Regions from separate parts of the Bradyrhizobium sp. 41S5 genome, predicted to be linked through region 2. Evidence: predicted binding sites of a transcription regulator. Region 2 holds the regulator's gene; the other holds the start of a gene.

Region 1 (15,048 bases), 1.5 Mb from region 2:
TCTCAGAATCGTCGACGATTCCGGCTCGCTGTCGTCAGCCGTACAGGACATCCGGTCCGGCAAGGCGATTTCGGCGATCTTCATCCCGCCGAATTTCGAACGCGACCTGAAGGCCGATCGCCGCCCGCAGGTCGTCGGCTTCTACAACCAGCAATTCCTGACGGCAGCCGGCATCGCATCGTCGGGCCTGAACGATGTGCTGTCCGCCGCCGCGAGCGCGGCCGCTCCCGCCAATCGCGCCGCCCCCGCCCCGGCGTCGATGGGAACGCTATCCGCAGAGACCATCGCGCTGGTCAATCCGCAGAAGAACTACGCGCAATTCCTGCTGCGTGCGCTGCTGCCGACGATCATCCACGTCGTGATCACGCTCGCCGCGGGCTATTCGGTCGGCTCCGAATTCCGCCGCCGCAACGCACGGGAGTGGCTCGAAAGCGCCGGCGGCGATCCGATCGCCGCGCTCGCCGGCAAACTGGCGCCGCTGTTCGTGATCTTCATCCTGATCATGCTGGCCCAGCCGCTGATCCTCGAGGGCGTGTTGCAGATTCCCTTCAAGGGCGACGTGCTGCTGATCATCGCCGCGGGGCTGCTTCTGATCATCGCCTATCTGTCGCTCGGCGCCCTGCTCCAGCTCCTGGTCCGCGACCTCGCGACGGGGCTCGGACTGGCTGGCCTGATCGCCTCCCCCGCCTTCGGCTATGCCGGTGTCGGCTTTCCCACCATCGGCATGAATACGTTTGCGCAGGTCTGGAGCGCGATCCTGCCGCTGCGCTGGTACATGTCGGTGCTGATGGGACAAGCGGCGCGCGGATTGCCGGCATCGGAATCGGCAATTCCCTTCGCGGCGCTCGCAGGCCTCACGCTGCTGTTTGCCGCGCTCGCATTGCTGCGCATGGTGAGCCTGACGCGCCGGGGCTGGTTTGCAACAGCGCGGCCCGAGGAGCCGCCAGCGAGCGAGCCGGCGCCAGCAGGCGTCGGCGGCGCCTTCGCGGCGGAGTGGCGGCGCGTGCTCGGAACGCGCAGTGCCTTCAGCCTGGTGTTCCTCGCGCCGCTGGTCTACGGCATCTATTATCCGCAACCCTATCTGAACCAGATCCTGCGCAAGCTGCCGATCGCGGTCGTCGACAATGATCTCAGCGATCTCTCACGCCAGGTCGTGGAGACGCTCGATGCCAGCGGCACATTGAGCGTGACGGTGCGCGCCCGCACCCTCGCAGAGGCACGCACCGCCATCGACCGCGGCTATGCATTTGCCGCCGTGCAGATCCCGTCCGGCACCGAACGCGACGTGCTCAAGGGCCTCACCGCGCACATCCCGGTCTACGCCGACGCCACCTATCTGTTCATCTTCCGGTCGACCGCAGGCGCCGTCGCCACCGCGATCGGCACGCTGACATCCGAACTGGTGTCGCGGGGCGCCCGCGCCGACGGAAGCCTGGTCAAGGCGAAGCTCGCGAGCCTCAGCCCGGCCAACGTCCTGCTGCAACCGATTTTCAACCCGGTCGGCGGCTATGCGAGTTACATCGTCCCAGCGGCGTTCATTCTGATCCTGCAACAGACGCTGTTGATCGGCGCGGCAATGCTGACCGGCACGGCGCTGGCGAATTCCCGCAACACGGTCGCGGGCGTGTTCGGGCGCGGCGTTGCCCATCTGACTATCTATCTGCCGGCGCTCGCGCTCTATCTGATCGTGCTGCCGCGGATCTATGGCTTCTCGACGCTGGGCCATCTGCCGCAGATCTTCGCGCTGGCGACCGTCTTCCTGCTGGCGACGAGCTTCCTGGGACAGGCGATCGGCGCCTGGTTCACGCGACCGGAGAACGCCACCATCCTGCTGCTGGCGACCAGCCTGCCGCAATTCTTCACCGCCGGCTTCGCCTGGCCGCGCGAGGCCATCCCCCCTGCGGCCACGGCGCTCGGCCGGCTGTTCCCGGCCGACTCGGCGATCGATGGCCTCGTGCGTATCAACCAGCTCGGCGCCAGCATCTGGGAGGTCTCGCATGACTGGCTGAGGCTGTGGTGTCTGGCCCTGGGCTATTTCGCGCTCGCCGTAATCTCCGCGCTGGTGTTCAAGAGAGGACAGCAACATGCCCAACGCTAGGCGCGTCGCCATTGTCGCGATCCCGCTTGTGCTCGTCGCGGGTGCGCTGATCTATGCCGAGAGCCGCGCGACGCCGGCCCCCGCAATCGTCGGCGTGGTCCGCTCGACCGAGGTCAGGATCGAGCCGGAAGTGAACGGCCAGCTGGTGTCGATCGCGGTCGAGAAAGGCGCCAAGGTGCACGCGGGCGACGTCCTCGCCAAACTCTCCGCGGTCGAGTTGAGCGCACAGGCGGACCAGGCGCGGGCCGCGCTCGCCGCCGCGGTGGCGAGCCGCAACAACGTCTATGCCGGCGTACGCCGCGAGCAGATCGACTCGCTGAAAGCCGCGATCTCCAAGGCCAATTCACGGCTCGACTATGTGGAGACCCAGCTCAAGCGGATCACCACGCTGGCGAGCCAGAGCTTTGAAACCCAGCAGGCGCTCGACCAGGCCGAGAACGACGTTGCCGCAGGCCGCGCCGGCGTGGCGGCGGCCCAGGCGAATTACGATGCCGCCGTCGCAGGGCCGACCAAAGAGGAGCGCGCCATCGCCGACGCGCAGGTGCAGGCGGCCGCGGCCGCCGTCGCAGTGCTCGAGCGCCGTCTCGACAAGATGGTCTTGCGCGCGCCGGTCGACGGCGTGGTCAGCGTGATCGCCGCGGAAGTGGGCGAGAACGTTCGCGCGGGTCAGCCGATCCTGATGATTGCTGCAGCCGGCAAGCAATGGCTGTCGTTCAATGTGCGCGAGGACCATCTCGACGGTCTTGCGATGGGCAAGACCGTGAGCGTGATACAGAACGGTTCCGGCGCCGCCACCAAGGCTGCCATCACCGAGTTGCGGCCGCTTGGGGTGTTCGCCACCTGGCAGGCCGAGCGGGTGATCGGCGATCACGACCGCAACACGCTGCGCCTGCGTCTCGACCCCGCAGGCGCCGCGGAAGGTCTCGAACCCGGCATGAGCGTCCGGATCGAACGTTGACGCGCACAACGCCCGGCCGCGAACCGCGATGACCTGCGCGCTCCGGCGCGTCCCGGAAGCTTCGTCTGCTCGCCTTGTCCAACGGTCATCGGACTGTCAGAAGATTGCGACAAGAAGACAATAGCGTCGGCCCTGTTGGGCTCGGCCCTCATGGCATCTCCCCGATGCCACGCAAGAGATGGAGACTTGGCCGTGAAGCAGATTCGTTCGCGACGGAAGGTGCATGTTGGCGCGATGCTGCTCGGTGCGGCGGCCTTGGCGGTCCTGCTGCCGTCGATGGCATCAGCGCAAACCGGCTCGGCGCCGGCCGGCGCCAAGCCGTTCCTGACCGTCGACGGCAAGCAGCCGCTCGTGATCGGGCATCGCGGCGTACCGGGCCTGGTGCCCGAGGAGACCGAGGCATCGTATGAGCTGGCCGCCGACCTCGGCACCGACGCGCTTGAAGAGGACCTGCATTTGACCAAGGATTGCGTGCTGGTGGCACGCCACAATCCATGGCTGGGCGACAACACCAACGTCGCCGAAGTGGCGAAGACCAATGCGGAAGTCGCGAAACGCAAGCGCACCGCGCCCGGCGTTCCCGCCAAGGTGAAATGGCCGCAAACACCCACCAGCGGGCCGGCCGAATATCTCACCGACCTCATCGACCCGGCCGATCCCAAATCGGTGCTGAAGGCGCTGATCGTGGACGGCGACGACCATACCAATGATTGGTCGATCACCGATTTCACGATGGACGAGCTGAAGACCTGGATCGCCGGCACCACCTATGATGCGGCCAACGAACGGCCGAAGCTGTTCAACGGCAAGTTTCCGGTCATCAGTTTCCAGGACATCATCGACATAGCCAAAGCCAAGGGCAAGGCGACGGGACGTTCGATCGCCGTCTATCCGGAAACCAAGAACCCGACCTGGAACAACGCCCAGGCGATCGCCAATGGCTGCGGCGCGCCCGGCAGCCACCCGCTTGAGGATGCCCTGATCAAGATCATCAGGGATAACGGCCTCAACGCGAAGGACGCGCCGATCATCGTTCAGAGCTTTGAGCCCGGCAGCCTGAAATATATGCGCAGCCATGGACTGGAGACGAGGCAGGTCCAGCTGATCGACGGCAACGGCGTCGACTTCAAGACCGGCAAGGTCCTGCTCAACAACATCGCCAATTCCCGCCCGTACGACTGGACGGTTGCGGGGGACTCCCGCACCTTCGATGCGATGCTGACGCCCGAGGGTCTCGCAGAGATCAAGACCTATGCCGACGGCATCGGTCCGTGGAAGGCCTATATCGTGCCCTACAAGATCTCGCCGTGGAAGGACAGCAACGCCGATGGCAAGCCCTACAAGGGATCGACGGCGGACGCCTCGACGCAGGACGCCACCAGTGTCATTGCCGACGCGCACAAGCGCGGCCTGTTCGTGCATGTCTTCACGTTCCGCAACGAGAAGAAGTATCTCGCCGCCGACTATCGCGGCGACCCGAGCCTGGAATATCTGAAATTCTTCCGTCTCGGCGTGGATGGGGTGTTCACCGATTTCACCCACACCGGCGTTGCCGCCCGCGCGGCTTACTTGCGTGAACTGGGCTGGTGATGCCGGCAACAGACGCGGATTTCATGCACCTTACGACAAATGCACCCGGCATCGCCGGGCGCATTCGTCTTTCAGGCAGCCTAACGCGCGTTACTCGGTCGCGTACTTGAACTCGGGCATCGCCTTCAGCTCATCCTTGGTCGCGCTGAACACCGCGTGATCCGGATACCAGGGATTCGATTTCGACGTCGCCGCCGCGGGCGCAGCGCCGGTGGTGGTCGTCGACTTGGTCGTGCTGCCGGTGTTCGAGGCACCGGTGTAGGCGACCGGCTCGTTGACGAACTTCACCTTGTCGAGCGGCACGGCGACCAGATGCTCGCCGACGCCAAGGAAGCCGCCGACGCCGATCACGACCACCTTGATGGCACCATCCTTGTCCATCAGGAGATCATTGATCGAGCCAACGCTCTCGTTGCTATCGTTGTACACGCTGAGGCCGACGACCTTGGACGCGCGCCAGTCGCCCTTGTACGAGGTCGTCGACGTGGCCGTTGTCGACGCCGCCGGTGCCATCTTGTCGCCCTTGTCGGCGGGTGCCTGCGCAAACGCGACGGTTGCAAGCAGTGCTGAGCCGGCCACGCCGGCAACGATGGATTTGATCAACATCATGCGCTCTCCTCAGTTCACAAAATCGATGCTGGGAGAACCCGTGATGTGCGTGACCGTTCCTAATCAGCCTGCGCTCAAAAGCCGCCCCAATGCCCGGGAACGCCACGGAAGCAGTGCGGCACCCGAGGGTTGCATGGAACGTTGCGGTGCTTGACGAAAGCGATCGTGATCTCTCAAGCAGGCTGCGGTTGAGCCTCACGACTGCGCCGGACGCGCAGTCCCTGATGTGACGACGTTTGGCTCACTAAGTCGCCCCGGCGAACCGCGCTTGCCCAAAATCATCCGCGCACGCATGTCGCAGCGCGCCCGCGCCAAGGAAGCTGATCGAGCGCGACGTGTTGCGCTCAGAAGCCGCCCCAATAGGGCGGCACGCCATAGAAGCGATGCAGCTCGACTTCCTGGGAGCGGTCGCCCCAATCGAAATCCTTGTCGGCGCGGAACGACGGCGCGCGCTTCAATTCGTCATCCTCGATGTCGAGTTCATAAGCCTCGAACTTAGGATTGTAGTGCAGCCGGGCCCACGGCAGCGGAAGCAGATTGGTTCCGATACCGAGGAAGCCGCCGAAGCTCAGCACCGCGTACGAAACCTTGCCCGAAATCTTGTCGATCATCAGCCGCTCGATATGGCCGATCATGTCGCCATTGGCGCGGCGCACCGCCGTGCCCTCGACCCGATCGCTTGCAATGAGCTGATGCGGCCTTGTCGCCACCTCGACAGCCATCTCATCCTCCTGGCCTGAAAGAGAAACAACGCGTCGCCCTGGGAACGGGTTCCGGCGTCGGATAGGACAGCGGTCCTCTCCTTTTTCGGACCGCCATGGCGCCGCGCGACCGACGTGCGGCATCGGAAACTTCCGCCCGTATTTCAATGGATTAGGCTTGATGACGGAACGATAACTTTTCTCCACGGCGCCGACCTGTTAACTTATCGTGCCGGGTAAGATTCCAGAAATGCACTGAAACAAAATTCCTGAGCCGTTTCACCCGAATCACAGACAAAAGATCGGTATGACCGAGGCTGCGCCCAATATCCTCGTCGTCGAGGACGACCGCGAAACGCGATCTCTCATCGCAAAATATCTCCGCACCAATTCCTGCAATGTCACGACCGCCTCCGACGGCCGCGAGATGGCCAAGGCCATGACCGATCACCGCGTGGATCTGCTGGTACTCGACGTCATGCTGCCGGGCGAGGACGGCCTCAGCCTGTGCCGCAAGGTGCGCGCGGAGTCGCAGACGCCGATCATCATGCTGACCGCGCGCGGCGAGGACGTCGACCGCATCCTCGGCCTCGAGATGGGCGCCGACGATTACCTGGCCAAGCCGTTCAACCCGCGCGAGTTGCTGGCGCGCATCAACGCGGTGCTGCGCCGGCAGGCCGCCGCGCGCAACGCCAGCGCGATCGAGGGGGCGACCACCCTGACCTTCCTCGGCTGGCGCATCGACATCCGCCTGCGCGAGCTGCGCAACCCTGAAGGGGCGCGCGTCGCCATGACCAGCGCCGAGTTCGACCTGCTGCGCACCTTCTGCGAACGGCCCGGCCGCGTGCTGTCGCGCGACAGCCTGCTCGACCTGACGCAAGGCCGCAGCGCCGGCTCGTTCGAGCGTTCGATCGACGTGCTGGTCAGCCGTATCAGACGCAAGATCGAGCCCGATCCGCAGGAAGCCACCATGATCAAGACGGTGCGGTCCGGCGGCTATGTGTTCACTCCGAGGGTGGAGGCGGTTGCCGCCACGAGCAACTGACCATGAAGCTGCCGCGCGTGCTGAGTCTGCGGGGGATCGGCGCCCAGATGGCGGCGCTGGTCGTCGTCTCGATCGTCACGCTGCACCTGATCATCACCGCCACCTTCCTGATCCATCGCCCGGACCGGCCGGAGCCGTCCGATCGCTGGCACACCCAGCTCGCCGCCGCCGCACAACTGCTCGGGCACGCGCCGGCATCGGAGCGGCCGCGGCTCCAGGCCGACATCATCAGAGCCTTCCCGCAGCTTGCGATCGGTGACCTGCCGGCCGATACCGGCACGCTCACCGAGACCGACCCGCCGAGCCTGCACGCGCTGCGCCGGCTCGGCGCCGGCTATCACGTCTACTCTCTGCCGCGCGAGGCGGGCAGGACGTCGCGTGACGGCGATATCCGCCGCGTCGCGATCCGCCTGCCCGACGGCGCCATGTTCGCCGCGAACCTGATGCCGGACCAGCACATGCGGCCGTTCTGGGGCGGGCCGTGGATGATGACGGTGTTGTTCGCGGTCATCAGCGTCACCCTGCTCGGCCTGTGGGCGGCATGGGCGCTGACGGCGCCGCTGTCATCCTTCGTCAAGGCCGCGGAGACCTTCAGCCTGAACGGTGCCGCCGCGCCGCTGCCCGAACGCGGCCCCGAGGAGATCCGCTCGCTGGCCAAGGCGCTGAACCGGATGCGCGAGCGGATCACGGCATTGATCGACGACCGCACCAAGATGCTGGCTGCCATCAGCCACGACCTGCGCACGCCGATCACGCGGATGCGGCTGCGCGCCGAATTCATCGAGGACGAGGCCCATCGCCACCGCATGCTGCGCGACCTCGACCAGATGCGCTCGATGCTGGAATCGGTGCTGTCGTTCCTGCGCAACGACCGCAAGCTCGAGGAGATGACGCTGGTCGACATCGCGAGCACGCTGCACCTCGTCACCGACCAGTTCGCCGACATGGGACACAAGGTCAGCTACGAAGGTCCGCAGCACGCGATGGCGACCGCGCGGCCGGCCGACCTGCATCGCAGCATCACCAATCTGGTCGACAATGCCGTGCGCTTCGGCGGCGAAGTCGCCGTTCGCCTCGACGTCAAGCCGGATCGCCTCGTCATCGACATCGAGGATGACGGCCCCGGCATTTCGGACGCACACAAGGCAAGCGTGCTGGAGCCGTTCGTGCGCGGCGACCAGGCGCGCAACATGGACGAGGCCGAAGGCTTTGGCCTTGGCCTGTCGATCGCCAACGCCATCGTGCTCGCGCATGGCGGTACGCTGTCGCTGCACGATCGCAAGCCGCATGGGCTGGTGGTCCGGATCGAACTGCCGGCGCGGCAGCAGCTGCTTCAATCGCCGCGGAAATCCGCGGCCTGATCAGGCTGATCTGATCGGCGACGAGCTGACCGAGAATCAAGGGATCAGGCGGCGAGCGGCGTGAGCTGCGCTGTGTCGTAGATCGCGATCGCCTCGAAGCGGTAATTGCAGGCGCGGCAATTCCACAGGAACGACGTGCGCCCCTCGCTGTGCTCCACCCAATCGGGGCGGGCAATCGGCTTGCCGCATTGCGCGCAGGGATTTTCGCGAGGCATGTAGCCGGTGTCCTGACGGACCATGGCGCATCTCCCGAATGTTGTTTTTTGCGTGCTTTGGAACGGACAGACGTGCTGACTCAACACGCGCGTCTGTCGTTGGATGCAGTGTAAACCTTCATCAAGTCGTTTGCACGACAATCCGCTGTGGATAGCGTGCGGCAAAGGGCGGCCGAGAAAATCGGCGGCCAAGAAGATCGGAGACAATTTTCGGCTGCGACGTTTGAAGCAAACAATTTGAAGCATCTGTCTTCGCAACCGCGTCGTGCGCTTCACCCGCACCCGGACAATCACGGACGCAGAACGTTTCGCCGATGCGAAGGTTCTGCCACATTCCTGCCCGCTCGCCGTACCAATAAGACCGCAGAACCGACGCGCGTTTGATCACCCCGGGCGACCCGAGATGAAGACCCTTCAGACCCTTAGCTGCCTTGCCGCCGCAATCGCGGTGCTGGCGTCCTGCGCCAGCGCGCGTGCACAATCGCGGGCGCAATATGAGGCGATGGTGGCGGCGGAAGCTCAGGCGAACCTGGTACCGGAAGAACTGGTGCATCGCGTCATCGTCCGCGAGAGCAAGTACCATCCGCAGCTGATCGGGCGCGGCGGCGCCATCGGGATGATGCAGATCAAGCTCGCGACCGCCCGCGGGGTCGGCTACACCGGTACCGCCGAAGGTCTGCGCGACGCCGCGACCAACCTCAAATACGGCGTCAAATACCTCGCCGGCGCCTATCGCGCCGCCAATGGGGATTTCGACCGAGCCGTGCGTTATTTCGCGGGCGGCTATTACTATGTCGCAAAGCGGCAGCGCGGCGGTCACCTCAAGGAGGCGATGCATGGCGGCGCGGGTGCGCCACCGAAGGAACTCGCCAAGCAAGAGCAAATGTCGGCCGAGACCGCCGAGCCAAAGCCGGAACAGGCTCCCAAATAGGTGCTTGCGTGTCCCGGAGGCGCTGCAACGCAAGCGTTGCTCCGCAGAGCCGGGACCTGCGTTTCGAAAGAATGGGCCCGGCTCAGCAGCGCACCGCCGTCGCGCTGGGCTGCGTCCGAGGCACGAGCGCTCTGCGCACGCCGCGGTGCCGCTCCTGGCATACAAGTTGACACATCCGCCCATCAGCCTACATTAGGCGCGTTCCGAGGGGTGCTCCGAAGGAGGAGCTGAGATACCGCAAGCTTGGACTTCGCCATCACGGCGATCAGTTCGGGACCGCGGTGACCCTTTGAACCTGATCCGGGTCATGCCGGCGAAGGGACAGGGATGTATCAGACGTCACAACCGCGGGGGGATTCCCCCGTCTCCGTCATCGGCGCAGGCATAACCGGCGCCTGGCATGCGTTGTTGCTCGCAGAGGCCGGACGTGCCGTCACCCTGCATGAGCGCAGTGACGCTGCGATGACGCAATCCACAAGCCACTGGGCCGGCGGCATGCTGGCGCCCTGGTGCGAGGCGGAGGCCTCCGAGCCTGTAATCTCGCGGCTCGGCATTCGTTCGCTCGACCTGTGGCGGCAGCATTTTCCGGAAACCCCGTTCAACGGCTCGCTGGTGGTGGCGCATCCGCGCGACCGCGCCGATTTCGAGCGCTTTGCCCGCCTCACGTCAGGCTATCGCCGGTTCGATGCGGAGGGCGTCCGCGAACTCGAGCCGTCGCTCGAGGGCCGCTTCCGTGACGGTCTGTTCTATCCCGACGAGGGCCATGTCGAGCCGCGCCGCGTGCTGCCGCGGCTGCATGCCGCCATCGCCAAGGCCGGCGGCGCCATCAAGTTCGGCAGCGACGCCGAGGCTGATGATCTCGACGGCCTCGTGATCGACTGCCGCGGTCTTGCCGCGCGCGACCGCGAGCCGAGCCTGCGCGGCGTCAAGGGCGAGATGATCGTCATCGAGACCGCGGAAGTCGAATTGTTGCGCCCGGTGCGGCTGATCCATCCGCGCTGGCCGCTCTACGTGATCCCGCGCGGCGACGGCCGTTTCATGCTGGGCGCGACCTCGATCGAGGCCGAGGACAACGGCGTCAGCGTGCGCTCGGCGCTGGAATTGCTCGGCGCCGCCTATGTGGTGCATCCGGCGTTCGGCGAGGCGCGCATCGTCGAATTCGGCGTCGGCCTGCGCCCGGCCTATCCGGACAATCTGCCCAAAATCAGCATCGAGCAGGACCGCATCACGGTGAACGGACTCTACCGTCACGGCTTCCTGCTCGCGCCGGCGCTGGCCGAACTGACGCTCGCCTATCTCGCGCGCGGCGAAATCGACAATGAGGTGATGCAATGCGCGTGATCGTCCAATGCGTGTGATCATAAACGGCGAGCAGCGGGAGATCGCGGCTTCCAGCGTCGACGCGCTCCTGGCCGAGCTCGACTACGAGGGCACGCATTTCGCGATCGCCCTGAATTACGACGTGGTGCCGAAGAGCCGCTGGGCCGAGACCGCACTCAAGGCTGGCGACGAGATCGAGATCATTACGCCGCGGCAAGGAGGGTGATGTGAATTTGTTCGCACACTCCCTCCCCGAGTCGTCCCGGCCGAGTGCGCGCTTGCGCACGGAGCCGGGACCCATAACCACGACCGGCAATTGTCGGAAAGAACGTCGTCCCGCGTGCCCCATGAAGGGCCGCGGCGTATGGGTCCCGGCTTTCGCCGGGACGACGAGTTGAGTGTGGGGCTGAGAGCAGAGAGACAATGACATCATGGTCACCTTCTACGGCAAATCCTTCCCCTCCCGCCTGCTGATCGGCACGGCGCTGTATCCGTCGCCTGCGATCATGCAGGGCGCGATCCGCGCCTCCGGCGCCAGCATCGTCACGGTGTCGCTGCGGCGCGAGGCGGCGGGCGGCAAGACCGGCGATGCGTTTTGGGCGCTGATCCGCGAGCTCGGCGTTACCGTGCTGCCGAACACCGCGGGCTGCCGCAGCGTGCGCGAGGCGGTCACCACCGCGAAGCTGGCGCGCGAATTGTTCGGCACGCCCTGGATCAAGCTCGAGGTGATCGCCGACAACGACACGCTGCAGCCCGACGTCGTCGGCCTGGTCGAGGCCGCCGCCATCCTGATCAAGGACGGTTTTGAAGTGTTCCCCTATTGCACCGAGGATCTCTCGGTCGCCTCGCGGCTGGTCGAAGCAGGGTGCAAGGTGGTGATGCCGTGGGCCGCGCCGATCGGCAGCGCCAAGGGCATCACCAACCGCGACGCGCTGAAACTGCTGCGCGACCGCCTGCCCGACATCACGCTGGTGGTCGATGCCGGCCTCGGCGCGCCGTCGCATGCGGCGCAAGCGCTCGAGCTCGGCTACGACGCCGTGCTGCTCAACACCGCGGTGGCGAAAGCCGCCGATCCGGTTGCGATGGCCAACGCCTTCCGGCTCGGCGTCGAGGCCGGCCGCACCGCCTATGAAGCCGGGCTGATGGAAGCCCGCGACTTCGCCTCCCCCTCCACCCCTGTCGTTGGGACCCCGTTCTGGCATGCCGTATCCTGATCCGTTCTATCCCGTCGTCGACAGCATCGAGTGGGTCGAACGCCTGACCAAGCTCGGCGTCGGCACCATCCAGCTGCGCGCCAAAGAGCTTGACGATGCCGAGGCGTTGCAGATCGTCAGCGACGCGCTCGCCGTGACCAGGGGCAGGGGCACAAAACTCGTCGTCAACGATTACTGGCGCGCGGCGATCGTCGCCGGCGCCGAGCATCTGCATCTCGGCCAGGAAGATCTCGCGGGAGCCGACCTCTCTGAAATCCGCAAGGCCAAACTCACGCTCGGCGTCTCCACGCACGATGACGCCGAGCTCGCAACCGCGCTCGCGGCGAAACCCGATTACGTCGCGCTCGGCCCGATCTTCTTCACCACGCTGAAGTCGATGCGGTTCGAGCCGCAGGGCATACCGAAGATCACCGAGTGGAAGAAGCGCATCGGCGCGATCCCCCTGGTCGCGATCGGCGGCATCAAGTTCGAGCACGCCGCCGAGATCTTCGCCGCCGGCGCCGATTCGATCGCCGTCGTCTCCGACGTTACCCAGAACGCCGACCCCGACGCGCGGGTGCGGCAATGGCTCGGCCTCAACGCGGAGGCCGCGTGATGCACCCTGTCCAAAAGTCTCGTGCCACTCCACACACTCTGCCGTCATCGCCCGGCTTGACCGGGCGACCCAGTACGCCGCGGCGTCTCCGTATCCCGCCGCGGCCTCTGGAATACTGGATCCCCGCCTTCGCGGGGATGACAGCCATGTTTGTCTCTCGCGCAGCGATGCCAACGAATTGAAGTAAGGAGGATTCCATGAACATCCGCTCCAACCCCGACACCACGCTCCCCGCCGTCACCACCGGCGCGCTGCCCTCCTCGCGCAAGATCTTTGCGACGCCTGCGGCCGCGCCCGACATCCGCGTGCCGCTGCGCGAGATCATCCTGTCGGAAGGCGCCGGCGAGCCGAACCTGCCGGTCTATGACACCTCGGGCCCCTACACCGATCCGGCCGTGACGATCGACGTCAACAGCGGACTGCCGCGCAATCGCCTCGCCTGGGTCAAGGAGCGCGGCGGCGTCGAGGAATATGAGGGCCGCGACATCAAGCCCGAGGACAACGGCAATGTCGGCGCATCGCATGCCGCCAAGGCCTTCACCGCGCACCACAAGCCGCTGCGCGGCCTCGACGGCCACAAGATCACACAGCTCGAGTTCGCCCGCGCCGGCATCATCACCAAGGAGATGATCTACGTCGCCGAGCGCGAGAATCTCGGCCGCAAGCAGCAGCTCGAGCGTGCGGAAGCAGCCCTTGCCGACGGCGAAAGCTTCGGCGCGTCGGTGCCGGCCTTCATCACGCCGGAATTCGTCCGCTCGGAGATCGCGCGGGGACGGGCCATCATCCCCTCCAACATCAACCATGCCGAGCTCGAGCCGATGATCATCGGCCGCAACTTCCTCACAAAAATCAACGCCAATATCGGCAATTCGGCGGTGACCTCCTCGGTCGAGGAAGAGGTCGACAAGATGGTGTGGGCGATCCGCTGGGGCGCCGACACCGTGATGGACCTCTCCACCGGGCGCAACATCCACACCACCCGCGAATGGATCCTGCGCAACTCGCCGGTGCCGATCGGCACCGTGCCGATCTACCAGGCGCTGGAGAAGTGCGAAGGCGATCCCGTCAAGCTGACCTGGGAGCTCTACAAGGACACCCTGATCGAGCAGTGCGAACAGGGCGTCGACTATTTCACGATCCACGCAGGCGTCAGGCTGTCCTACATCCACCTCACCGCCAACCGCGTCACCGGCATCGTGTCGCGCGGCGGCTCGATCATGGCGAAGTGGTGCCTCGCGCATCACAAGGAGAGCTTCCTCTACACCCATTTCGACGAGATCTGCGACCTCATGCGCAAGTATGACGTCTCGTTCTCGCTCGGCGACGGCCTGCGCCCCGGCTCGATCGCCGACGCCAACGACCGCGCGCAGTTCGCCGAGCTCGAGACGCTCGGCGAGCTGACCAAGATCGCGTGGGACAAGGGCTGCCAGGTCATGATCGAGGGCCCCGGCCACGTGCCGATGCACAAGATCAAGATCAACATGGACAAGCAGCTCAAGGAATGCGGCGAGGCGCCGTTCTACACCCTCGGGCCGCTGACCACCGACATCGCGCCGGGCTATGACCACATCACCTCGGGCATTGGTGCGGCGATGATCGGCTGGTTCGGCTGCGCGATGCTCTGCTACGTCACGCCGAAGGAGCATCTCGGCCTGCCCGACCGCAACGACGTCAAGGTCGGCGTCATCACCTACAAGATCGCGGCCCACGCCTCCGATCTCGCCAAGGGCCACCCCGCCGCGCAGCTCCGCGACGATGCGCTCTCCCGCGCCCGCTTCGACTTCCGCTGGCAGGACCAGTTCAACCTCGGCCTCGATCCCGAGACCGCGAAGAACTTCCACGACGAGACGCTGCCGAAGGAAGCCCACAAGGTCGCGCATTTCTGCTCGATGTGCGGCCCGAAATTCTGCTCGATGAAGATCACCCAGGACGTCCGCGACTACGCCGCGACGCTCAACGACCCGACGAGTGTCGGGGCGTCGATCTCAGGCACCATCGAGGACGGCATGGCGACGATGAGCGCCAAGTTCAAGGAGATGGGCGAGAACCTGTATCTCGACGCGGAGAAGGTGAAGGAGAGCAATCGGGTGTTGTGAGGCGCCCCCCTCACCACTCCGCATGCCCGGGCTCGACCCGGGTATCCATCCAAAACGAAGAGGCCGGGCGACAGCCTGGCCTCTTTGCTTCTAGGGCGCGTACGCATCAATCCATTGCGCGTGTGCGAGATGGCAATGCCCTCTCAAACACGGACACTGACGGTGCATAAATTTGATATCAGCTACGGGTCAGGAGCTGACATTAGCGAAACCTGCCCAAGTTGCAAAACTTACGAGTGGGGATCAATGGGTGACGTCGCTGCTCAGACGTTGCTATGGTCAGCCGACGGAAGCCTGGAGTTGGCAATGTACACG
Region 2 (15,048 bases):
GCTTCTCGGCGATCGCAGGCAGTCTCGCGCTCGCCGTGATCGTGATCCCGGTCGTGCTGCGCACCACCGAGGACATGCTGCTGCTGGTGCCCAATCCGCTGCGCGAGGCGGCCTCCGCGCTCGGCCTGCCGCGCTCGCTGGTGATCAAGCGGATCGCTTATCGTGCTGCGCGTAGCGGCTTGATCACCGGCGTGCTGCTGGCGACCGCCCGCGTCGCCGGCGAGACCGCGCCGCTGCTGTTCACCGCGCTGTCGAACCAGTTTTTCAGTTGGGACTTGACCAAGACGATGGCCAACCTGCCAGTCACCATCAACAACTTCGTGCAGAGCCCCTACGCCTACTGGAAAGAGCTGGCGTGGAGCGGCGCACTGCTGATCACATTCACCGTGCTCGCGCTGAATATCGGCGCGCGTATCCTTGGTGCCGAAAGGGCCGCAAAATGACCGAGCTCTCCGTTTCAACCAGTAACCCGAGCCACGTTGCACCGCATACGCCGCTGCCGGAAGCGCCGCCGAAAGTCACGGTGCGCAACCTCAATTTCTATTACGGCGAGCACCACGCGCTGAAGAACATCAACCTGACGCTGGGCACCAACCGCGTCACGGCGTTCATCGGTCCGTCGGGCTGCGGCAAGTCGACCCTGCTGCGGATCTTCAACCGGATGTATGACCTTTATCCGGGCCAGCGCGCTACCGGTCAGCTGATGCTGGACCAGACCAACATTCTCGATCCCAAGCTCGACCTCAATCTGCTGCGCGCGCGGGTCGGCATGGTGTTTCAGAAGCCGACGCCGTTCCCGATGACGATCTACGAGAACATCGCCTTCGGCATCCGCCTCTACGAGAAGATCTCGAAGTCCGAGATGGACGACCGGGTCGAGAAGGCGCTGCGCGGCGGCGCGCTGTGGAACGAGGTCAAGGACAAGCTGAACGCCTCCGGCCTGTCGCTTTCCGGCGGCCAGCAGCAGCGCTTGTGCATCGCGCGCACCGTGGCGGTGCGGCCCGAGGTGATCCTGTTCGACGAGCCGTGCTCGGCGCTCGATCCGATCTCGACCGCCAAGGTCGAGGAGCTGATCCAGGAGCTCTCCGAGGACTACACGATCGCGATCGTCACCCACAACATGCAGCAGGCGGCGCGCGTCTCCGACAAGACCGCGTTCATGTATCTCGGTGAGCTGATCGAGTTCGACGACACCAACAAGATCTTCACCTCGCCGAGCGATCGACGCACCCAGGACTACATCACCGGCCGGTTCGGCTAGAGCATGATCCGGAAAAGTGGGCACCGGTTTTCCGATCGGATCATGCGAAACTGAGGACACCAAATCATGATCCTCGGGATCATGAGGGAGACAAGCGATGGCTTCTGAACATACCGCCAAGGCATTCGACAGCGACCTGCAGGAGTTGACCCGCCTGGTCGCCGAGATGGGCGGCCTCGTCGAGCGGATGATTACCGAGTCGGTCGACGCGCTGATCCGTCGCGACGTCGCGCTTGGCAAGCGCGTGGTCGCCGCCGACATCGAGATCGACAATCTGCAGCGCGTCATCGAAGAGCGCGCGGTGCTGACGATCGCCCGCCGCCAGCCGATGGCGATCGACCTGCGTGAAATCGTCAGCGCGATGCGCGTGGCCACCGACCTCGAGCGGATCGGCGACCTCGCCAAGAATATGGGCAAGCGCGTCGCGGCGCTGGAAAGCGATTTCCAGCCGCTGAAGCTGATCCGCGGCCTGGAGCACATGACCGACCTCGTGCTGTCGCAGGTCAAGTCGGTGCTCGACGCCTATGCCGCGCACGATCTGCCGGCGGCGATGAACGTCTGGAAGGGCGACGAGGAGGTCGATGCGATCTGCACCTCGCTGTTCCGCGAGCTGCTGACCTACATGATGGAGGATCCGCGCAACATCTCGTTCTGCATACATCTGATGTTCTGCGCCAAGAACATCGAGCGGATCGGGGATCACGCCACCAATATCGCCGAGACCGTGTTCTACATGATCGAGGGCCAGCAGATCACCGACAAGCGCCCGAAGGGCGACATGACCAATTTTGCCACCACTGTGCCGGGTACCTAGGACATGATCCGCGAGCGCGGAGCCGGATTGTCTTCACGACAAGTCGTTTCCGCGGGGATTATGCTCAGGAAAGTAAGCGTTTCGGTTTGCGTCTGGGCAACGGATCACCACAGAGAGAGAACTTGAACCGATGAGCGCACGCATTCTGGTAGTCGAAGACGAGGAAGCGCTGACGACACTGTTGCGCTACAACCTCGATGCGGAAGGCTACGATGTCGAAACGGTCGGGCGCGGCGACGATGCCGACACCCGCCTGAAGGAGCGCGTTCCCGACCTCGTGGTACTGGACTGGATGCTGCCGGGCCTGTCCGGCATCGAGCTGTGCCGCCGCCTGCGGGCGCGGCCCGAGACCAAGCAGCTTCCGATCATCATGCTGACCGCGCGCGGCGAGGAGAGCGAGCGCGTGCGCGGGCTTGCCACCGGCGCCGACGATTACATCGTCAAGCCGTTCTCGGTGCCGGAATTGCTGGCACGGGTGAAGGGCCTGCTGCGCCGCGCGAGCCCGGAGCGGCTTGCGACCGTGCTGACCTATGGCGACATCGAGCTCGACCGCGAGAAGCGCCGCGTGGCGCGCTCGGGACGTCCGATCGATCTCGGTCCGACCGAGTATCGGCTGCTCGAATTCTTCCTCGAGCATCCCGGCCGCGTGTTCAGCCGCGAGCAGCTGCTCGACAGCGTCTGGGGCCGCGACATCTATATCGATGAGCGTACCGTCGACGTGCACATCGGCCGCCTGCGCAAGCTGCTCAATCCGGGCCGCGAGCAGGATCCGATCCGCACCGTGCGCGGCGCCGGCTATGCGCTCGACGACCGCTTCGCGAAGGCCGAGCCGCAGCCGTAAGGCCTGCATGGCAACCTCAAGCCGCAACACGGCGTCGTCCCGGCGAAAGCCGGGACCCATACGCCGCGGCCGCCGCAATGGGCACGCGGCCAGACGGCTTTCTAACAATACGCATTCGGGGTTACGGGTCCCGGCTTTCGCCGGGACGACGCTGGTGGATAGTTCCGCGCTACGATCACACAAACAAATCCCCGCTTTCGCGGGGATTTGTTTTTGCAGTCCAGGCAGTTTCCCGAGTGCTTACTTGATCTGTGGCTTGGCCGACGGCCGGCGGCGATCGGCGGCGGGCTGGTAGGCGACGCGCGAGTGATGCGCGCAATAGGGCAGGCCGGCGAGCGCCTTGCCGCCGCAGAAGAAGAATTCCGGGCTTGAGGGATCGCCGACCGGCCAGTGGCAGGTGGCCTCGTTGAGCTCGAGCAGCGACAGCCGCTGGCTCATCGGCACCACGTTGTCGAAGGAGATCGGATCGGGCTCCATCTCGACCTCGAAGGCGTGCGCCAGCGCGGTGTTGCCGCGCGACACCGGGCGCGCCACCCGCATCATGTGCTGGGCGGGACGGGCCTTGCGCTGCCGCGGCGCAGCCGTGGAGGGGGCCTTGGCGCGGCCGGAGAGGCCGAGCCGATGTACTTTGCCGATCACGGCGTTTCGCGTCACATTGCCAAGTTCCGCCGCGATCTGGCTGGCCGAGAGGCCGGATTCCCAGAGCTTCTTCAGCTGCTCGACGCGATCGTCGGACCAGGTCAATACAGTCATCGCATTCTTCCTTTCGCATGGCGCCGGCCACTCATCGGAGCGGCGCTGCGAGCCAATCTGGACAAATATCCCTGCGGCCAGAATCCCTTAGCCCTCGCCGGGCACGGTGTTGCGCCCGAACGTTTACGCGTGACACGAAGGCTACTTAGAGGGTCCAGTACTGCCGCACGAGATGTCGTACCCGACAGGCCAAACGCTACAATATGGCGTGACTCTGGCGCAAGAGTCCGCGGCCGTGCGTCCACATGTTCCCGCAAAGTTAAGCATTGCTGTGAGGCTTTTCCACCGCTCCGGATTGCGCTGGTTTCGCATTGCAGGAAGGCCAGCAAAGGCCGGCTCCTGGCGATTGACACTTACCGGCCGCCGCATAGAATGTCCCGCACGTGCCGCCCGCAAAGGCGGCCGTTTTGTTTTCCGAAGCTGGCGGTTGCTGCGTAGGCGTCAAGGCGCGCGGCGATTGACGGTTTCAAACCGGCAGTGAACGCCATGACCAACGCCTCGTCGCATCTGCTCCCCGTCTTCGCCCGGGTCGATCTCGGCTTCGAGCGCGGCGAGGGCGCCTGGCTGATCGCAACCAACGGCGACCGCTATCTCGACTTCACCTCGGGCGTCGCGGTGAACGCGCTCGGGCATGCGCACCCGCATCTGGTCAAGGCGCTGCAGGAGCAGGCGACCAAGCTCTGGCACATGTCGAACCTGTTCAAGAGCCCGGACGGCGAGGTGCTTGCCGCGCGGCTGTGCGAGCAGAGCTTTGCCGACTTCGTGTTCTTCTGCAATTCCGGCGCCGAAGCGATGGAGGGGGTGATCAAGCTGGTGCGGCACCACCACTTCTCCAAGGGCCATCCCGAACGCTACCGCATCATCACCTTCGAAGGCGCCTTCCATGGCCGCACGCTGGGCACGCTGGCTGCGACCGGCTCGGCGAAATACCTCGAAGGTTTCGGCCCGCCGATGGACGGCTTCGACCAGGTGCCGCACGGCGACATCGAGGCGGTCAAGAAGGCGATCGGCCCGCACACCGCCGGCATCCTGATCGAGCCGGTGCAGGGCGAGGGCGGCGTGCGCTCGGCGCCGCAGGCGTTCTTCAAGGCGCTCCGCGCGCTGTGTGACGAGCATGGCCTGCTGCTGGCGTTCGACGAGGTGCAGACCGGCATGGGCCGCACCGGCGAGCTGTTCGCCTACAAGCGCACCGGCGTCACGCCGGACGTGATGTCTCTGGCGAAGGCGCTCGGCGGTGGGTTCCCGATCGGCGCGGTGCTGGCGACCGCGGACGCTGCGGCCGGCATGGCGCCGGGCTCGCACGGCTCGACTTTCGGCGGTAATCCGCTCGCGGTCGCCGCCGCCAATGCCGTGCTCGACGTCATGCTCAAGCCCGGCTTCTTCGAGCACGTGCAGAAGATGTCGCTGCTGCTCAAGCAGAAGCTCGCTTCCGTCGTGGACCGCTATCCCGGCGTGCTGTCGGAGGTGCGCGGCGAGGGCCTGTTGATCGGCGTCAAGGCGGTGGTGCCGTCGGGCGATCTGATCGCCGCGCTGCGCAACGAGAAGCTGCTCACCGTCGGCGCCGGCGACAATGTGGTGCGGTTCCTGGCGCCCCTGATCGTGACCGAGGCCGAGATCGACCAGTCGATCACGGCGCTCGAGCGTGCCTGCTCTGTGCTATCGGCGCCGCAGCCGAAGAAGGCGGCTGGATAATGAGCAAGCCGGTCCGTCACTTCCTCGACATCAACGAGCTGCCGCTCGCCGAACTGCGCAACATGCTCGAAGCCGGAGCCGCCATGAAGGCGAAGCTGAAGGCGCATGAGAAGGGCAGGAAGCCGCTCGAAGGCAAGACGCTGGCGATGATCTTCGAGCGCCCGTCGACCCGCACAAGGGTGTCGTTCGACGTCGGCATGCGCCAGCTCGGCGGTGAATCGATCATGCTGACCGGCGCCGAGATGCAGCTCGGCCGCGGCGAGACCATCGCCGACACCGCGCGCGTGCTGTCGCGTTATGTCGATGCGATCATGATCCGCATCCTCAACCATGACGCGCTGCTCGAGCTCGCCGCCCACGCCACCGTGCCCGTCATCAACGGCCTGACCCGGCGTTCGCATCCCTGCCAGGTGATGGCCGACCTCATGACCTATGAGGAAAACCGTGGCTCGATCGAAGGCAAGACGGTGGCCTGGACCGGCGACGACAACAACGTGTTGGCCTCCTGGGCGCACGCTGCCGAGCGGTTCAAGTTCAATCTCAACATCGCCACGCCGCCCGAGCTATCGCCCAAGAAGCCGATGCGGGACTGGATCAAGGCCACCGGCGCGCCGATCATGCTCGGCACCGATCCGGAAGCCGCCGTGCGCGGCGCCGACTGCGTCGTCACCGACACCTGGGTGTCGATGGGCGACAAGGAGGGCGAGCGCCGCCACAACGTGCTGAAGCCCTATCAGGTCAATGCCAAGCTGATGTCGCTCGCCAAGCCGGACGCGCTGTTCATGCACTGCCTGCCCGCGCATCGCGGCGAGGAGGTCACCGACGAGGTGATCGACGGCCCGCAATCCGTGGTGTTCGACGAGGCGGAAAACCGCCTGCATGCACAGAAGGGCATTCTGGCCTGGTGTTTCGACACGGTCGCGTAGCCGACGACATCAATGCCGTCGTCCCTGCGAAAGCAGGGACCCATACGCCGCGGCCTGCGAAAAAGGCACATGGGCAGACACCTCGTGCCGCGACAAAATCCTGTGGTTATGGGTCCCTGCTTTCGCAGGGGCGACGTCGATTCCCGGTATGCTGAACCCCTTTATTTCATGGTCCGAGACCCCAGATAGAGCGCCATGGTTTCACAATCCCCCGACATCAAAATCCAGGCCGAGACGCCCATTCGCGCGCCCTCGGCGGTTCCTGTCGACGATGCCGTGCTCGCCTTCGAGGTCGGCGCGCTGGACTTGCGCGGCCGGCTGACCCGGCTCGGCCCCGCGCTCGACGAGATCCTGCACAAGCACGATTATCCGCCGGCGGTCGGCAAGCTGCTCGGCGAGGCCATCGTGCTCACCACGCTGCTCGGCTCCTCCGTCAAGTTCGAGGGCCGCTTCATCCTGCAGACCCGGACCGACGGTCCGGTCTCGCTCCTGATCGTCGATTTCCAGGCGCCCGACCGGCTGCGTGCGTATGCGCGCTACGATGTGACGCGCCTCAGGGAGGGGCAGAGCTCGGGTGAGCTGCTCGGCAAGGGCCACCTTGCGATGACCATCGATCAGGGCGCGAACACCAGCCGCTACCAGGGCCTGGTCGCGCTCGACGGCGGCGGCCTGGAAGAGGCGGCCCACGAATATTTCCTGCGCTCGGAGCAGATTCCGACGCGGGTGCGGCTCGCGGTCGGCGAGGAGATGCGCGGCGGCGAAGGCGGCAAGATGCACTGGCGCGCCGGCGGCATCCTGCTGCAATTCCTGCCCAAGGCCCCCGAACGCGCCAAGCAGGCCGATCTGCATCCCGGCGATGCGCCGGAGGGCACGGCCACGCACAGCGTGCCGGACGACGATGCCTGGGTCGAGGGGCAGTCGCTGATCTCCACCGTCGAGGATGTCGAACTGATCGATCCCGATCTCTCCGGCGAGCGGCTGTTGTACCGTCTGTTCCACGAACGCGGCGTGCGCGTCTTCAACCCGCAAACGCTGCGCGCGCAGTGCTCCTGCTCGCGCGATGCGGTGTCATCGATGCTGAAGAGCTTTGCGCCGAACGATCGCGCCGAGATGGTCAAGGACGGCAAGGTGGTCGTGACCTGCGAGTTCTGCTCTTCGGTCTACGAATTCACGCCGCAGCAAGCCGGCGTCGAGTAGGCGGAAAACCGACCACGAGGCATGGTAACCAGGCCTGTCAGCTCAGCAAGGTGCGGGTCTTGCCGGCGGCGTCATAGATTTCGATCTGAAGCATCGGATAAGCTGCCTTCAGTTGTCGGCCAGACGTTTCAGCAGCCTCGGCGGTGTCGAACTCCGACTTGAAGTGTTTGTCGACAATGATCACGAAGCCTTCGGTGGGAGGCCGGTCGGCGCGCAGTGGCTTCTTCGGCTCTGTTTCTTGAACGGAGTGCAGGGTTTTCTTCGTCATGGGAATCCTCCTGGATCGATCTCAACTCAATCGGTGAAACGCGGGCGGCAGGGTCTCGCGCACGAGTCCGCTCAGATTCAAGGTCTCCCCGCTGTCGGTGATATCCGAGAACAGTACCTCGACATAGGGATGCTGGCGGTTGAACGCAGCACCGCGTTGGTATTTCGCACTGACGATCCGCTCGATCGCCGCCAGGTTCAGCCTGCCAAGCGCGTTGTATTGATCGCGGAACAGACTTTGATGGCCGCCGCGGTGCTCGACAGACTCGGCCCAGACGTCCATCACCTTGCGGCCGATGAATGCCTCGACCCGTTCATTTCCATCGCGGGCGAGAAGTCGCAGCCCGTCCATGCTGTGGTGTCCGTCATCGACGCAAAATTGGGTAAGTGACATGGTGAATCTCCTGTTGTCGTCGTTGGCTCACATCGGCAGTCCATCGGGGACCGCGCCTCCTTCATTGTCCCATCGCGACAAAGCCGCAGCGCCCGATCTCGCGTCCTGACGCGCCTCCAGGCCCTTGTCGCGACCGGCATCATCCTTGTGCTTGTGCAGGAAGCGCGCGATCTGCCCGCGGAGCGCCGACGTCTCCAACAATTTTCCGACCGATCCGGCGGTGTCGAAGATTTCCCGCTGCAGCGCCTTCGGCAGCACGTTCCATTGCATGATGATGGCCGCGCCGAGACAGCGCAGAACGTACTCCTCTTCGGCGGCCAGGGCGGCGCCGCGAGAGCGGTCCTGCTCCGCGACGTTTATTGCGTTATCGAAATTGTCCGCCAATTCTTGCTCGTTATCCGCGAGCGAAGCGAGGCGGTCTTGATGCTCTTGAAACTTGCGGCTTTCGCCCTGACTGCTCGAACGCTTGATCAGTTCGCCGTATGCGGCTGCCTTGGTGCGGTACTGCTGAGATTTGAACATGGCGGGCCCTTTCCTTGGAGGTCTCCGCGCATTCCGACCAATCTCGATGGCTGACGAGGATTGATTTGTATATGGGAGGCAAAGGGTCGAATAACGAGCACCGAGGCCACAAATTACAGGGCGCAATCCAATCGGATGACGCGCGTGAATATCTGCACCGCGACAACGTTCACCGCGGTCGCCAGTTCCTGAGGCACAGTTGGAAGCGATGTCGAAGCCGTCGCTTGGTGAGAGGCGACCGGAGGCCAGGCCCCAGTGGCATCGGAAGAATGGCGGCCTCAGCCGGCCCCGTACTGGGGCTTTCTCCTTAAGATCGGCAGTCAGCTCGGCGTTCGCAGGCCGGGAGATGTCAGCCAATCATTGATGTGCGAGGCCGTTTCGACCAGCCGGGCCTTGCGAAGCGTCGCGTCGCGCTGAAGGCCGGACAGGAATGGCTTCGCAGCATCTCCTATCCTCGCGGCTTCCAACGCCGGCAGATCATGAGGCGGCGGTTCAGGCTGGCTGTGTTGAGCAATCGGCATAAAGCTCTCCTGGTTACTGGCGGGAGCTTGCAGCACTCTCAGTCACCGGTATCGGCCAGATGCGGAGCAGTGATCATCGCAGTAGATACCCCTTGCGTCCGGTAGTCGACTCAATTCGCAGTCGGGGGGAGCATATCCAGAATTTGGCGTGCGTTCGGGACGTCGGCTATGCGGTTGACGAAGTAAGAGAAGCCAATGGTGCGTCGAATGTGTACACGAAACCGGTGGGCTCATAGCTTAGCTGCACGTCGCCGCGCAGCTGCCTGCCGAGCGTTTCGATCAACCGTGTCCCGAAACTGCGCCGTTCCGGAGGGTGGACTGCCGGACCGTTCTTCTCGGTCCATGTCAGATGCAAGCGCTGTGTTGGTTGATCCAGCGTCCAACTGATGTCGATCCGCCCCTGTGGGGCGGACAGGGCGCCGAACTTCGTGGTGTTCGTGCAGAGCTCGTTGAGCGTCATTGCGATGGCAATGACGGCGCCCGACGTCATGCGAATACCGGGTCCTGAAATCGAGAATTTCGGCTCATCCGGATTGTTGAAGGCTTCGGTGGCGCCGCGGACGACCGTACCGAGATCCGCGCTGCTCCATCTTGCCTGCAGCAGGAGATCGTGCGCCCGCCCGAGCGCCAGCAACCGGCCCTCGATGGCGTGCTGCGCATGTTCGACCCCTTCCAGGTTGCGCAGGCTCTGGGAGACAATGGCACCAGCGGTTGCGATCGTGTTCTTGATGCGGTGGTGCAGCTCCTCGAGGATCACCTTCTTCAGCTTGTCGGCCGCTTCGCGCTCCCTGGCGTCAAGGCCGGCCGCGGTCAGCAGAGTCTGGGCATCGACCGCGGCCTGCGCGAGCAGAAGCCGAAGGCTGATATTCTCTTCCGCCACAATGTCCTGCAGCGGTGCCAAGCTGCTTGCAGCACGCGGGTCTGGGCGGAGGTCGGCTGGAGACATCACCGACCGTATCATCATAAGCTGGCCCTTCGGCGAATGTTTTCTGCGCAATCGGTCGAATCTGGACGTATCCGGCACGAAAAACGCGAGCGATTGCCCCGATACGTGCCGAGTGGGCTTGTCATTCGATAGCGGAGTAGCCACCTGATCAGCAGCGCAACTGTATTGTTACAGCATCCCCCTTGCGGAAGCGCGAAGCCTTAGCTGCCAAATCTTGTGACAGATCGACCAAACGTCACGTCGCTTCAATGCGCGTGTCACGGATCACGACAAGCTGTGGCAACAACCTGATAGGCCTTAACCCATGATTGAATTTCCAAATCATAGTCGTTCATACGACCGAACGCGGCGCGCCGTGCGGTTTTGGGGATATGACAGCGCTATTGAGGCATCGTTCTTCGTCACCGAAGGCGCATTGAAGCGACTTCAATCGGATGCCTACCTCGACGAGCCGGGCCTTCTGCACGCCTTCGATGCCAACCGCGATCGGATATGCGCCGCTGCGGCCAGGGTCTATGTCCGCGGAAGCAGGGGGTCTTACGATCTGGTCGCCGCGAATTTCTGAAACCGGCGGCTTCGATGGTGACGCGCGAGAATTGGGCGCGTCAGTCGCACACCACCCTTGCAAGCGATCAAAAGGAGGATGTCATGGATACCAGCTTCCTACAGACTTTCCTGGCGTGCGGAGCAATTTTCGTTCTCTCGTTCGTTGCGATCGGGGCTTTCTGGCTCCTGGAGCGCATGCGAGGCGCCGGTGCCCCTCACTTGTGAAGGTCCGCGCGTCAGGCAAATCAGAAAATCCGAAGCTATTTCCATTATTCAGAAATGTGACGGCCCGCATTCGCTGGGGCTGCGTGGGACGCGGCGAGACTGACGGGCTAGTTCAACACCCGTTTCCCGTCCGGGCTCGGGCTATCCAGCGAGAAAGTCGGCACGTCGATGTCGAAGCGTTCGCCGGCTTCGGTGACCATCTGGTAGCTGCCGGTCATGAAGCCGGAGGCGGTCGGCAGCGGCACGCCTGAGGTGTATTCGAAGCGTTCGCCGGGCGCGAGCACCGGCTGCTCGCCGACCACGCCCTCGCCGCGCACCTCCTGACGGCGGCCGGTGGCGTCGGTGATGATCCAGTGCCGCGTCCGCAGCTGCACGGTTTCCGGGCCCGAATTGACGATCACGATCCTGTACGACCAGAAATATTCGCGCCGGTCGATCGACGAGCGCTCCGGCATGAAATTCGGCTCGACGGTGACTTCGATTTGGCGGGTAATGGCGCGGTACATACGGCTCAATCCGATGATCTCGGCGCAAAATCCGCTTTCGGCCGGATCATGCGCAAACAGGCGCCCATCATAGCCAATTGGTCAGCCGGAACCAATCGCCGGGCAGGCCGTGAAGAGCCGGTCCCGGGGCCCGGCTGTTCATCGTGGTTTCAACATAGTTCCGCTCTAAAGCGCGGCCGCATCTCGCCGCACTCTGTGCTTTGTCGGCAAGTTGTGGACCGATATTATCTTTTCAGCACGGCCTGCGGGCGTCCGCAGCTGACACGGTGTTTGATGAGCTCGATTGCCGATCCCATAGCCGGTTCGCCGGTGGCTGACGCCAAAACCGGGGCAAAGGCCGATGCCGAGGTCAGGGCAAAAGCCGTGGCGGCGGCGCCCGCGATCACGCTACCGGCGACCGGCGAGCGCGAGCTCCGCCTCGATCTGTTCCGCGGGCTCGCGCTGTGGCTGATCTTCATCGATCATCTGCCGACCAATCTTCTGACCTGGCTGACGATCCGAAATTACGGCTTCTCCGACGCCACCGAGATCTTCATCTTCATCTCCGGCTACACCGCCGCCTTCGTCTATGGCCGCGCGATGCTGGAAGGCGGCTTTGTGATCGCGACCGCGCGCATCCTGCGCCGGGTCTGGCAGATCTATGTCGCGCATGTCTTCCTGTTCACGATCTTTCTCGCCGAGATCTCCTATGTCGCGACCTCGTTCGAGAACCCGCTCTACAGCGAAGAAATGGGGATCATGGATTTCCTCAAGCAGCCCGACGTCACCATCGTGCAGGCGCTGCTGCTGCGCTTCCGCCCCGTGAACATGGACGTGTTGCCGCTTTACATCGTGCTGATGCTGTTCCTGCCGCTGATCCTGTGGCTGATGAAGTGGAAGCCCGATGTCACGCTCGGCCTGTCGGTCCTGCTCTACGCGCTGACCTGGCAGTTCGATCTCTATCTCTCGGCCTATCCGAACGGCTTCTGGGCGTTCAACCCGTTCGCCTGGCAATTGCTGTTCGTGTTCGGCGCCTGGTGCGCGCTCGGCGGCGCGCGGCGGATGTCGCGCATCCTGTCGTCGAACATCACGATGTGGATCTGCATCGTCTATCTGGTCGCCGCGTTCTTCGTGACCCTGACCTGGTACGTGCCGCAGCTCGGCCACATCATGCCGAAGATGATCGAGCAATGGATGTATCCGATCAACAAGACCGACCTGGACGTGTTGCGGTTCGCGCATTTCCTGGCGCTCGCCGCACTCACCGTGCGCTTCCTGCCGAGGGACTGGCCGGGCCTGAAATCGCCCTGGCTGCGACCATTGATCCTGTGTGGCCAGCATTCGCTTGAGATATTCTGCCTCGGGGTCTTCCTCGCCTTTGCCGGTCACTTCGTGCTTGCCGAAGTGTCTGGCGGTGCCGCACTGCACGCCTTGATCAGCGTCTGCGGCATCCTCATCATGTGCGGCATGGCGTGGATTATTTCGTGGTATAAGCACTCCGCCGACAAAGGCGCCTCGAAAAAAGGCGCCGGCGGCAACGCCGATCTGGCGGGAGGGGGAGCATGAAGTCCGCATGGACGATGCTGGGCCTGACGCTGCTGGCAGCCTGTTTGGCGGCCGCGCCCGTCCGCGCCGGCGATACCGTCGAGCCGGCGCCGCCCTGCGACGTGCCGGCCTATCTCTTGGCGAGCGAGAGTTCGCTGCCGAAGGTCACCGATGCGGTGAAGGCCAACAAGCCGCTCAGCGTGCTGGTGGTGGGCAGCCGCTCCTCGACCATCCCAGGCAACGAGGCGAGCGCCTATCCGGCCACGCTGCAGGCTGCGCTGAAGGAGGCATTTCCGGCGGCCACAATCGATCTATCCGTAGAATTACAGGGAAAGAGCACCGCCGAGGAGACCGCGGGAACCCTTGTTAAGCTTGTTGACGCAAAAAAGCCTACTTTGGTTATCTGGCAGACCGGGACGGTCGATGCTATGCGAGCCGTCGATCCTGACGATTTCCGCACCGCCATCGATGACGGCGTCGTTGCGTTGCGGGGCGCCGGGGCCGACGTGGTGCTGGTCAATCTGCAATACAGCCCGCGTACGGAAACGATGATCTCTGCGCCGCCATATCTCGACAATATGAAGATGGTTGCGCAGCAGCACGACGTTCCGTTGTTCGACCGGTTCGCGATTATGAAGCAGTGGAGCGACGCCGGATATTTTGACCTGTTCAGCACCTCGCATGGTGTCGACCTGGCCAAGAAGGTTCACGCCTGTCTCGGCCGCGCACTGGCGAAATTCGTGATCGATGCGGCCCATCTGGGCCCGGTGCAGCAGAATTAGAGGAAGCCGAGTTGATGCGTTTTGCCTTCCCTTTTCGCCTCAAAGCAGGGCGGATCCTGCGCGCCACTGCGGCGCTCGTGTTGCTTGCGCCGCTCTCGGCCGTGCCGTTGTGCGCGCAGACCGGCCAGGCGGACCAGCATGCGGCGTTGTCATCGGAAGCGAAGGCTGAAGCAACCAGGGCGGATGCTGCGAAGCCCGCCGCGGTCGAAGCCGACGCGGCCAATCCGCCGCCGCAACCGGGCGTCGCCGCAAAGGCGCTCGACAAGGTGAAGCAGGTCGCGAAATCCGCCAGCGACATCTTCCACCGTGTGCCCTGTCATCAGCCCACCGGCGTGCCGAACAGCACCGGCTCGCTGCCGCATGTCGCAGCCAAGCTCGCCGCCGGCAAGCCGGTCGTCATCGTCGCGTTCGGCTCGTCTTCGACCCAGGGCTACGGTTCGTCGTCGCCGGAATTCACCTATCCGAGCCGGCTCTCCGCGCAGCTGCGCCGGCAGTATCCGTCGGTCGACATCAGCGTGCTCAATCGCGGCAAGGGCGGCGAGGATGCACCCGAAATGATGAGGCGGCTGCAGACCGAAGTGATCGACGTGCATCCCGACATGGTGATCTGGCAGGTCGGTACCAACGCGGTGCTGCGCAACCTCGATCCGTCGGAGACCGCCAAGCAGGTCGAGGACGGCGTCGCGCGCATCCAGGCCAACGGCGCCGATGTCGTGCTGGTCGATCCGCAATATTCGCCGCGCGTCACCGAGCGCCCCGAAAGCGCGCGCGGCATGGTGAAGCTGCTCGGCCGGATCGCCGCGCTGCGCCATGTCGGCATCTTCCCGCGCTTCGAGGTGATGCGCGACTGGCACGAGAGGCAGGCGATCCCGATCGACGATTTCGTCACCGCCGATGGCCTGCACATGAACGACTGGGGCTATGCCTGCTTCGCCCAGCTGCTCGGCGACGACATCATCCGCTCCGTCGGCGCGATCAAGATCGGCGTCAACGTCCCCGGCGACGTGCGGACCTACCGGCCGATGTGATCGGCGCCGCTGCTTCTCTCCCAGCATCGAGTCTGTCACCGTCACCCTGAGGAGGCCGCGTAGCGGCCGTCTCGAAGGGTCGACGGCCCGACTGTGGCCGTGCATCCTTCGAGACGCGCTTCGCGCTCCTCAGGATGACGGGATTGATACCGTGGCGGGGCTTGCCTCGACCATCCCGCCACACGCACCAGCAATCTTGACCTCGCCGCGGTAATCCGCTCCCTTGGCGCCTGTTACGATGCCTTAAGGGAAACGCTCATGTCTTTCGTGCTGGCCATCGATCAGGGCACCACATCGTCGCGC

The links. Region 2 encodes PhoB, which activates phosphate uptake and scavenging genes when phosphate is short. Its sites were predicted from a motif close to TGTCATNNANCTGTCAT; they were not measured.
Region 1: HAP47_RS12055 (glycerophosphodiester phosphodiesterase family protein) is a predicted target of PhoB. The motif match lies at 3,140-3,156, and genes of this name have one in related genera.

What each region holds. Positions count from the first base shown of each region.
Region 1 is NZ_CP083721.1:2,552,228-2,567,275, reverse strand. It holds gene HAP47_RS12065 (ABC transporter permease) at 1-2,098, shown strand, start outside; gene HAP47_RS12060 (HlyD family secretion protein) at 2,085-3,056, shown strand; gene HAP47_RS12055 (glycerophosphodiester phosphodiesterase family protein) at 3,249-4,646, shown strand; gene HAP47_RS12050 (PRC-barrel domain-containing protein) at 4,737-5,252, opposite strand; gene HAP47_RS12045 (PRC-barrel domain-containing protein) at 5,600-5,977, opposite strand; gene HAP47_RS12040 (response regulator) at 6,264-7,001, shown strand; gene HAP47_RS12035 (ATP-binding protein) at 7,004-8,362, shown strand; gene HAP47_RS12030 (hypothetical protein) at 8,407-8,601, opposite strand; gene HAP47_RS12025 (lytic transglycosylase domain-containing protein) at 8,981-9,508, shown strand; TPP riboswitch at 9,705-9,848, shown strand; gene HAP47_RS12020 (FAD-dependent oxidoreductase) at 9,836-10,849, shown strand; gene thiS (sulfur carrier protein ThiS) at 10,857-11,054, shown strand; gene HAP47_RS12010 (thiazole synthase) at 11,260-12,042, shown strand; gene HAP47_RS12005 (thiamine phosphate synthase) at 12,029-12,637, shown strand; gene thiC (phosphomethylpyrimidine synthase ThiC) at 12,835-14,733, shown strand; gene HAP47_RS11995 (hypothetical protein) at 14,980-15,048, shown strand, end outside.
Region 2 is NZ_CP083721.1:1,037,282-1,052,329, forward strand. It holds gene pstA (phosphate ABC transporter permease PstA) at 1-443, shown strand, start outside; gene pstB (phosphate ABC transporter ATP-binding protein PstB) at 440-1,261, shown strand; gene phoU (phosphate signaling complex protein PhoU) at 1,359-2,075, shown strand; gene phoB (phosphate regulon transcriptional regulator PhoB) at 2,206-2,916, shown strand; gene HAP47_RS04935 (GcrA family cell cycle regulator) at 3,157-3,669, opposite strand; gene HAP47_RS04940 (aspartate aminotransferase family protein) at 4,156-5,361, shown strand; gene argF (ornithine carbamoyltransferase) at 5,361-6,287, shown strand; gene HAP47_RS04950 (Hsp33 family molecular chaperone) at 6,483-7,484, shown strand; gene HAP47_RS04955 (hypothetical protein) at 7,522-7,752, opposite strand; gene HAP47_RS04960 (signal transduction histidine kinase) at 7,774-8,145, opposite strand; gene HAP47_RS04965 (hypothetical protein) at 8,173-9,024, opposite strand; gene HAP47_RS04975 (sensor histidine kinase) at 9,355-10,134, opposite strand; gene HAP47_RS04980 (DUF1488 family protein) at 10,490-10,699, shown strand; gene apaG (Co2+/Mg2+ efflux protein ApaG) at 11,013-11,411, opposite strand; gene HAP47_RS04990 (OpgC domain-containing protein) at 11,685-12,956, shown strand; gene HAP47_RS04995 (SGNH/GDSL hydrolase family protein) at 12,953-13,717, shown strand; gene HAP47_RS05000 (SGNH/GDSL hydrolase family protein) at 13,732-14,745, shown strand; gene glpK (glycerol kinase GlpK) at 15,004-15,048, shown strand, end outside.